DNA from 2 places in the Oceanobacter antarcticus genome. Region 2 is predicted to be linked to the other one. Evidence: riboswitches for the same ligand, from Rfam matches in the RefSeq annotation. Region 2 holds a riboswitch; the other holds the start of a gene.
The links. A riboswitch is a leader RNA that binds a small molecule or an ion and turns the genes downstream of it on or off. The one in region 2 is predicted to bind cobalamin.
Positions count from the first base shown of each region.

Region 1: linked by a shared signal. The riboswitch ahead of WG929_RS16590 (ABC transporter ATP-binding protein) and the one ahead of WG929_RS02975 (TonB-dependent receptor plug domain-containing protein) in region 2 are both predicted to bind cobalamin.

Region 1 is NZ_JBBKTX010000023.1:16,119-21,121, reverse strand. It holds gene WG929_RS16600 (AMP-binding protein) at 1-593, shown strand, start outside; gene WG929_RS16595 (type IV pili methyl-accepting chemotaxis transducer N-terminal domain-containing protein) at 704-1,516, opposite strand; cobalamin riboswitch at 2,081-2,223, shown strand; gene WG929_RS16590 (ABC transporter ATP-binding protein) at 2,395-3,219, shown strand; gene WG929_RS16585 (FecCD family ABC transporter permease) at 3,216-4,238, shown strand; gene cobT (nicotinate-nucleotide--dimethylbenzimidazole phosphoribosyltransferase) at 4,253-5,003, shown strand, end outside.
Region 2 is NZ_JBBKTX010000003.1:20,995-25,997, forward strand. It holds gene WG929_RS02965 (ketopantoate reductase family protein) at 1-893, shown strand, start outside; gene WG929_RS02970 (two-component system sensor histidine kinase NtrB) at 862-2,817, shown strand; cobalamin riboswitch at 2,969-3,226, shown strand; gene WG929_RS02975 (TonB-dependent receptor plug domain-containing protein) at 3,373-5,003, shown strand, end outside.

The DNA of each region.
Region 1 (5,003 bases), on a different contig from region 2:
ATCCGCCCGGACATATTCAGCTGGGCAGTATTGGTATGCCGGTATCGAGCACAGTCTGTATTACCGTGGATGATGAGGGCAACGAATTGCCGTTGGGCGAACCGGGGGAGTTGTGCGTCAAGGGGCCGCAGGTGATGAAAGGCTACTGGAAGCGTGAAGCAGCTACCGATGAATCATTCCTGCCGGGTGCGGATGGCTTGCCTGCCCGTGAATGGCTGCGAACCGGAGACATTGCTGTTATTCAGGACGATGGCTACATGCGTATCGTCGACCGCAAGAAAGACATGATTATCGTCTCCGGTTTTAACGTTTATCCAAACGAGGTTGAGGATGTGATTGCGGCTCATCCTGAAGTAATGGAAGTCGCCGCCATTGGCATTCCCGATCTGAAAAGCTCTGAAGCAGTGAAGGTGTTTATTGTGGCGAAGTCCGAGCTGACGGATGCCGATATTCGACACTGGTGCAAAGAGCGGCTGACCAATTACAAGGTACCGAAGCATGTCGAGTTTCGCACCGAGTTACCGAAAACCAATGTTGGCAAAATTCTCCGGCGCGAACTGAGAGCGGAAGAACTTGCCAAGGACAGTGAATAATAATCTGAATCTGGGGGTTGTTAAACCGTAGTGCCGAATACGCAGGACTGAGTTTGGCCTCTGTCCTGCGCCGCTTACGGCTCCGGCAGTAGATCCTTGTTAACGGATTATCAGGATTGATCTGGAGGTAATTCTCCGACGAGCACGGCCTCGTACTGGCTGGTGATCTTATCCAGCTTGGCCAGCAGGGTTTCAGTCATCTCGTGGATATGCGGGACTTCCTTACGTTTATTGGCACTTTCCTGAAACAGGCGAAAGGTGGCTTTTGAGGTCATCCAAAATGACGCGGCCGATTCCAGTGATACCGCCAGTTGTGGCGTGGTAAAGCGCGAATGCATCAGCTCTCGAAGCGTGTGGTCGAACAAGGCAATGGAGGCATCCAGATCGGAATGTATCCATTGGTTGTCATAGCCCCAGTAAATGGCGATACAATTTCTGGCAATGCGTTGCGACAGCATGCGTTGTCTGCCTGCAAGGTAGACCATTTTGGCGCCATGATGGCCTTGCTGGTCTGCCTTGCTACGAGCCACATCATCACACAACGCCAGTAAGCGGTCATTTTCCTGGATCAGCGTACCAATAAGATTGTGATCCGGCCGTGCCATAATATGTTTACGGTGAGTTTCCCACACAGACAGCGTATTGATCAGCAGTTCCTGGATAACGTCACTGGATTCATCTTCCATCAGTCGTGCCAGCCGTTGTTCAAACAGCATGACGCTGACGTCGCGCTGGCTACTGGCTGAGCGGGGACTGATTCCGGCACCAATCATCAGATGATCTTTCATCATTCGCTGGCTGAGCATGACCAGACTGCCTGTCATTGTTGCGACAGTATTGTCCCTGCCAGCGGTGTAGGCGTTCTTTTTCGGTCGCTTGATCCAGAAAAACCAGATTAATGCGAGAAAGAAGATCAGAAGCATGTGAATTCCTCCGTGAATTCCCTCCAGCGTGACGATTAACCTTCACCGTCAAACGCGCTGGTGCTTATAAGCTTGGAGAGAACGACAGTCGGGTTATTTGATTGCTCTACAATGCAGCAAAAAATAGCGTGTACTAAGGTCGAAATCAACTAATGACCTTATCAATAGATATTTCTCGCAGTAACTGTCTGGATGGTCTGCCTTTCACCTCAACATGGCGGTATATGTCTGATTGTTTGACGCAGGGTCTGCGCTTGCTACTGCGGTTGCTCCCAGTCCCTCAATTTGAACTTGTGTAGGGGCAGTCCAAATCACTACGGATGCGCCTGGAGAGGCCCAGAGTGTCCACTTCCTCATAAGCGTTACTGATAATAAGCATAGCGCTGTTTTCTGCCGGATTACGTGTTTGCTGGTTGCTTTCTGTACAGATTGAGCGTTGAGTCTGATTTTTTAAATATCCTTGGAGATCAGTGAATTTTCTGCTGTGAAAGGCATCGGCTATGCAAGCATTGTCCTGTAGCGATTAGCCATCGTATGGAATTTGCTTTGCTGATATAGTCCACCGCTATCAAACAGGTGTCAGGCTGCCGTGGCGGCCTGATTTAATTGGGAATCCGGTGCAACTCCGGGACTGTACCCGCAACTGTAATTCTCTGGCCGTAACGGGCAGGGGAAAGTCAGATACCAGCCTGGGAATTGTTTGGCCGACATTCGGCGTGGGCGCGCTGTAATGTCTGGTCAATAAATGATTCTGTCTCTTGAATTTTGTTCGTGCGGGAATACACGAGCCATCTCCTTTCCCTGTTGATGCAGTTTGTCGACAGTCGACGGTGTTGGATGGTAATCCTGGGCATGAACTCTTGTTATCTGGTGCTTCCATGGTTGGCTGTTCCGGTCTGGTGGTTGACGAGCTGAGGCTCACGATTGATCAGCAACCGATTCTGAAATGTATCTCTTTTTCACTGCCTGCCGGTTCCGTGCTCGGTGTGCTTGGCCCGAACGGTGCGGGCAAGACCAGTTTGCTGCTGGCGTTGTCGGGTCAGTTAACTGGACAGATAACGGCGACTACGCTGGCCTGGCAAGATCGGCCATTGTCCGATTACAGCCTGAATCAGCGTGCCCGGCGTATCGCGGTTGTGAACCAGCTGAACGATGCGGTCTTTGCCCTCAGTCTGCGGCAAATGGTACGCATGGGGTTGTTGCCGCACCAATCCTTGTTGGGACGGCAGTCAGCAGCCGATGACGAGCGGATCGATCAGGCGCTGGAGCGTGTTGGCCTGGCAGAAAAATCAACCCGTGTATTTTCGACCCTGTCTGGCGGCGAGCAACAACGTGGTCTGATTGCCCGTGCCCTGGTGCAGCGGGCGGAACTGATTGTGCTGGATGAACCTGTTAACCATCTCGATGTGTATTTCCAGCACGATGTGCTGGCCTTACTGGGCCAGCTGGCACGTGATACCGGGCTGACGGTGGTCATGAGTCTGCATGACCTCAATTTGTCCGCGCACTACTGTGATCAGCTGTTGCTGTTGGAAAATGGCGAACAGGTGGCTTTCGGGACGCCGGACAGTGTGTTGGTGCCGGAGCGTCTAGAGCGTGTTTTTCGCTTGCCTTGTGCGGTTCGTCGCCACGACGACCGGGCGTTACGGGTAGATTTTTCACCCTTGCCCTTAACCGTTCAAACGCGGGATAAACGGCGATGAGGCAGCGTTGGTGGTGGTTGCTGGCCGTGGCGGTGTTATCACCGCTGGCTGCGCTGTTTTTTGGCTCTGCCAATTTGTCACTGGATACTGTTTGGCGTTGCCTCGTCGGTTTGCCTGTTGATCCACTGGATCAGTTGATTTTTACCGACTTGCGTTTGCCAAGAGTTGCTGCGGGGGTTTTGGTCGGTGCCGGGCTGGCGATTGCCGGAGCATCCTTGCAGAACGTCACACGTAATGGCCTGGCGGATCCTTACTTGTTTGGGGTGGTCGCGGGCGCCGGATTGGGTGCCAGTGTGGTCACGGTGCTGATGGGCTCGGCACTGGCCCAGCATCCGCTGCTGGCGGGGTTGCTGGGTTGGTTACCGACGGCAACCGCTTTGCCGATTGCTGCGTTTGGCGGTGCACTGTTTGCGGTGATGCTGGTACAGATACTGGCAGTCACTTCGTTTGCCCGCAGCTCCGAGCAGTTGTTATTGGGCGGCGTTGCCATTTCACTGATGCTGGGTTCGCTGACGCATTTTATTCTGTTTGTAGGCGAGCCGTTTGCGGCCAATAAAGTCTTGTTCTGGCTGATGGGCAGTCTTGCCAGAGTGGAAAGCAGTCATCTGTTGCTGCTCTTTCCCGTAGTGCTGATTTGTAGTGCTGTTTTATTGCTGTTGGGACGACATTTCGATGCCATGCTGCTCGGCGATGACAATGCCCGGACGCTGGGGGTTGATGCGGTTCGGTTGCGGGCCTTGGCACTGGTGATGTGCGCCGCTCTGACGGCAGCGGTGGTGGCCTACTGCGGTGGTATCGGTTTTGTTGGTCTGATGATTCCCCATATTGTGCGGCGTTGGCTGGGGGTGACGAACCGAACACTGATTCTGGGGTGTTTGTTACTCGGCAGTACCTTTCTGGTATGGGTTGATGTGATTGCCCGATCGGCGGTTGCCAGTCAGGAAATTCCCATCGGTATTATCACCTCGGCGATTGGTAGTGTGTTTTTTCTGATTGTTATGCGTCAGCGTTTGGCCTGAGCGGAGCCCGGTTTATGCAAGCTGTTCATTTTGATATTCAAGCTGTCGGGAATACCTGGCTGACACACATACAACAGCGGATTGATGAAAAAACCAAACCGTTGGGGTCGTTGGGAGAACTGGAAGGGTTGGCGGCCAGGCTGGCACAGATCCAGACTCAGACCCTTGATGGCGTTGCTGCTGGCCGTATTAGCATTGTCCGGCCGACCATGCTGGTGTTTGCAGCTGACCATGGCATTGCTGGTCATCCGATCAGTATTGCTCCGCAAACGGTGACCGAACAGATGGTTCGCAATTTCCTTGCCGGTGGCGCGGCGATCAATTGTTTTTGCCAGGCCAATGAAATGGCGCTGATGGTGATTGATGCGGGCATGATCAGCCCGGTCTGTTCGGATCATCCGTTGTTGTTGACGCGCAGGGTCAATGCCGGAACCGATGATTTCTCCCAGCATGCGGCGATGACAGCGGCGCAGTGTCAGCAAGCGCTGCGATATGGCGCTGACGTTGCCCGAGACCAGATCAGCGCCGGATCAAATGTACTGGGCTTTGGCGAAATGGGCATCGGTAATACCAGTTCCGCCTCGGCTGTGCTGGCGTTACTGGAAAATATAGCGGTAGACCGTGTGGTTGGGCGCGGAACCGGAATCAACGATGACCAGCTGCAGCTCAAGCGTGAACTGATTCATCAGGCCGTTCAGCGGATTCGATCCATGCACCCGGAGGTGACTGCTGACATTGCCATGCAGGAAGCTGGCGGGTTTGAAA
Region 2 (5,003 bases):
GTCAACACACGGTGTTTGTGCTTGGTCGCTGTGCTGCCGCCTTACAGCACGCACACACCGAACACCAATACAAGCACAAGCGCTCGCTGACCTATGGACCCGCCATTCTGAACCAGCACCCGGAATGGCCGGAAGCATTAACGCTATCGCTACCGCAATGGAATCACCAGCGTCTTGACTGGCTGGTCGTCACGACCAAGGCCGGTGATACTCTGGAAGCCCTGTTGCCCTACGCCAGTCAGTTGCACCGGGTTGAGCGTATTTTATTGCTGCAAAACGGCATGGGTCAGCATGAGCAATTGGCCCATTGGCTCAAGAAGCAAGGACTGCCCTGTGAGCTATGGCGCGGAACCTCGACCGATGGTGCCTACCGCCTCGACAAAACCAGGGTGATGTATGCTGGTTTGGGTCATGTTTGGGTCGGCCAGCATCGTTCGAATCCAGCCAGACTATGTACTTTGCCGACATCCTGTCGTTTACCTCATACCGAGGTCGTCACGGATATATTGGCCCGCCAACGGGAAAAGCTGGCTATTAATGCGGTGATCAACCCACTCACGGCACACTACCGTTGTCTTAATGGCGAGCTGGCAAGCAACATCCGGTACCGCCAGCAACTGCAAGCTCTGGCAACCGAAGTCGAGCAGTTTTTCTTGCAGCTAGGCTGGCCCCTGCAAGAAAATTTGTTTGATCGCGTCATTCAGATTGCCTTGTCTACCGCCCAGAATCGTTCATCCAGCTTGCAAGATGTATTGGCCAACAAAGCTACTGAGTTACGTCATATTTCCGGCTACCTTTTAACCCAGGCCAACACGTCAGGTATTGAACTTCCACTGACCCGCGCACTTATGGATCAAGTTAATGACAGAACAGAACACGGAAAACAGTTCTAACCTGCTCACGCGCCAGAAAACCATGGCTGCGCTGATCACCACCGTCATTTTGATCCTTTTTCTCGCCGCCATTGCCTATGTCGCTACCGCAGATCGTATCGGACGCAACTATCTGGTGCCGGAGATCAATCAACTGCTGGTCGAAACCCTGACCATTCAGCTTAACCGACAGCCACTGGACCTGATGGCCGTCAAGGCACTGCTCGACAGTTTTGCCCACCATCATCAGGTGGATTCCATTCGCCTGACGCAAGACAGTAGTCAGCTGGTGATGCAAGTACCAGTCGATCGCACTATCAGCCCGGAGCCACCCCAAAACAGCGTATATCAGCAACGGCTAAGCACCATTAACGGCGATTTCGAGATTCGTATCATCAATGGTGTCTTCTTACCCGGCTATTACTTGGCTGATACCATCAGCACCAGCCTGATTGTCGCAGCTCTGAGCGCACTATTGATTTTTGCCATGTACGTGCTGATTCGACGTTGGCAACAGCAGCCCTACACCGATCTGCGCGATCAAATCAAAACTGCGCAACAGCACGATCACGACCCGACCACGCCGTTCCAATGTCAGGATCCGGATTTACAACCCTTGGTCAACAGCCTCAATGATCTCCACTGGCACCTGCATCGACGCCATGCCGACCTGGAACGAGCCCATAAACAGGCGGAAAGTGCTCGCCATCGGGCCACCACACTGGCGCGTGACAGCGCTCGTATCAACAGCGACCTGGAACATGAAATTACCGTTCGCAGCGCGATGGAGCGCCAGCTGGCACAAACCAAAGCCTTGATGGATGCCATTATCAACGCCATGCCATCCGCCTTGTTTGCCCTCGATCAGCAAGGCCGCTTGTTATTGTGTAATCGCCAGGCCGAAATCTGGCTTGGTAAGCGTCGTCAGGAACTGGCCGGGTTTTTATTAAATGAACTGATCCCGGAACTGGCACCACTGCTCAAACGGGCCAGACAGCGGCTGACCTCGGGAGATGATCTGGATACGCCAATCCTGCAGCGCCGGTTGTCACTCGATAGCCTGGAAGCCGGATTGGTCACCGACTCACTGGTGTACGCGCTGGATCAGCAACAAGCTGCAGTTGCTGTTGTGCGCATTGATGACATTCGCCAGCGGCTGCAGTTGGAAGAAATGATGGTGCACTCGGAAAAAATGCTCACCGTCGGAGGTATGGCTGCGGGCATGGCCCATGAGATCAACAACCCGCTCGCTGCCATCCTGCAAAACCTGCAAAATATCAAACGCCGTCTGGGTAGCGGGTTAAAAGCCAACCACGAGGCCGCCACCAAGCTTAGTCTCGACCTCCGGGCGGTGGAGGAGTACCTGGAAGAACGGGAAGTTTTCAAACTGATGGAGCACATGCGTGAAGCCGGGGAACGAGCGGCGGCGATTATCGCTACCATGCTGAATTTCTCCCGCCGCAACCATGAACACAAAGAAAAAACGCCGGTCAGCCAACTGGTTAATAATGCCCTGACCGTCGCCCGCAACGACCTTGGCCTACATCATATTGATATATCAACCGCCTCCCTGGAGCACTTGCCGGATGTCTCCTGTATTCCTGGAGAAATTGAGCAGGTACTGGTCAATCTGATCAAAAATGCGCAACAGTCGCTGGCGCAACCAGCCACTGCCGAAGCGAACTGGCAACCGACCATCCGCTTGAATGCCTGGCGTGAAGGCGATTTCCTCTGCATCTCTGTCGAAGACAACGGCTCTGGTGTTGATGCCGACCAGATCGGCCGCATTTTTGAACCGTTTTTCACCACCAAGGAAGTCGGCACTGGCACTGGCCTCGGGTTGTCGGTGTCCTATTTTATTGTCACCACTCACCATCAGGGCGATATGTATTACCGTCCCGCTGATCCCCATGGTGCCTGTTTTGTGATCAAACTGCCGTTGTAAAACCCGTCCATTGCTCTCTTCTTGAGCTCTCATGCCTGTGCACCTGTGCTCCAACGTCAAAATACGGCGCAGAGCGGAACCCCCGGATCGGCTCCCACACGAAGCGTGGGAGCCCGTTGTTTCTCTTCTTGACGCCTGCGACCCTCGCCGCTACTCTGCGCTCAGAATCAGGTGCCCGCCCGCTGAATCATTCAGCCTCGGGTTAAACGGGAAGACCGGTGATGCGTTTACGCAAAAACCGGCGCTGCCCCCGCAACGGTGATCGACCCACTCAATAACCGGTTTCCGCCCACAGCAGGAAACCAGCCACTGCCGCGCAATACCGATTGCATGGGTGGGAAGGCGTTATTGACGAGCACAGGATGCTCAGGTCGTCAGCCCGGATACCGGCCTGTTCCAATCAACCGACGTTGCGGAGGGCAGCGGGAGGGATTTGCGCAAATCCGTAACCGCTGTACCACTACGGTGTCTTCCGCTTTCAGCGGAGTTGTTTATTGCCCGGTCTGCTCCTGCCTGCTCTTGCCGTCTTATTTAGACCCGGCATTCAGGACTCCCATGACATTGATTTTGCCTTCCTGCAACTATGTCCGCAGCAACTATGCCGTCCGCTGTAACTATGTCGTCCGCAGCGGCATCAGCCATCGTCTCTGGCAGTGGCGGATCACGACGTGGCCGTTGAGCCTGGCCCTGATTTTGCTGTTTTTCTCCCTGCATGGATACGCCGAAAACACCGTTACCGCAGACGACGAATTGGTCGTCTATGGCCAAACAGAACCCGCTGACGACGCCAGCTACCAGCTCTATGACCAACAGGCACTCGCGGCTGGCTATCAGAATCTCGGTGAATTTTTGGGGCGTATCAACGGTCTGCAAATCCAGTCGCTGGGCGGCCTGGGAGATCCGGTGCTGGTATCGATGCAAGGGGCCGACGCCAAGCAGACCCGCTTGCTGGTGGACGGTATCGCAGTGAACAATGGACAGTACGGTCAGTACGATCTGAATGCCGTACCACTGGCTGCGATTCAACGGGTCGATATACTCACCAGCAGCAGCGATGCCGACGACAGCGGTTTGATCGGCGACGAAGCCATTGGTGGTACGATTAACATCATCACTCGCCATAGCGGCAGCCACCAAGCCAACGCCACCAAAATATTTGCCGCTGCAGGCAGCTACGGCACGGCCACCCTGAGCCTGCAACAGCCGTTGTTATTCTCGTCATTATCAAACCGCACCAACAATCATCGCACCAGCAATCATCGCACCAACAACCGCACCGCCGACCTGTTACTCGACCACCAGCAAAGCGATAACAACTACCGCTACCCGGTGACCAGTCCGCAAGACACCCGTCAACCGTCCGGACAGCAACAAGCGCTCAATAACGCCGCTTATCGCCGTGATCGACTGACGCTGAAGTATCAACAACCAGATCTGTTTGCCAGCCTTTACTGGCAAGACGAACACAAACAACTGCCTCAATATTCACGTAATTCTTCTATTAACAGTGCCCGCCTGGACAGCAAGCAACTGGGGATGCAATTGTCGGGGAATTGGGGACAACGCTTTCGGCAACACTGGCAACTCTGGCATTCACTCGACCGCCAGGGGTTTTACGACCCCACTGCCGTGTTTGGCTATGTCGACAGTAACAATCGTTATCGTTACCAGCACAGCGAAGCCAGGCTGGGCAGTCAGGTTCAATGGCAGTCCTGGGATTTCGGCAGCAGTATCAATATCAGCCAGCAGCACTATCAAAGCCGTTACCTGAATGACAGCGAAGCCAGCGCTTGCGATTCCCTCAGCAGCAACTGCAACCAGTACTCCTGGTTGCGACATAGGCAACTGAGTGGCCGGGCACAATGGCAAAACAGCGCCAGCACCCGTCAAGTCACCCTCAGCGGCAGTCATCACCAGCAAGACAGCCGGTTAAAAACAGTCGATCGTTCGACTAGCGACAGTGCTGATAACAGCAGCGACAGCTCCCACCAGCAGCAATCCTGGCCATCCGGGCTGATCAGCGCCAAACAATACTGGATTGGCGATAACAGCAGCGGCCAATTGCAACTGAGCTGGAAGCAGGCGTTAAGAATCCCCAGTCTGTACGAACGTTTTGGTAATCGCGGACTGACCCGAGGCAACGACGAGCTGCAAGCAGAACAAAGCCGCACCACCACGTTGACTGG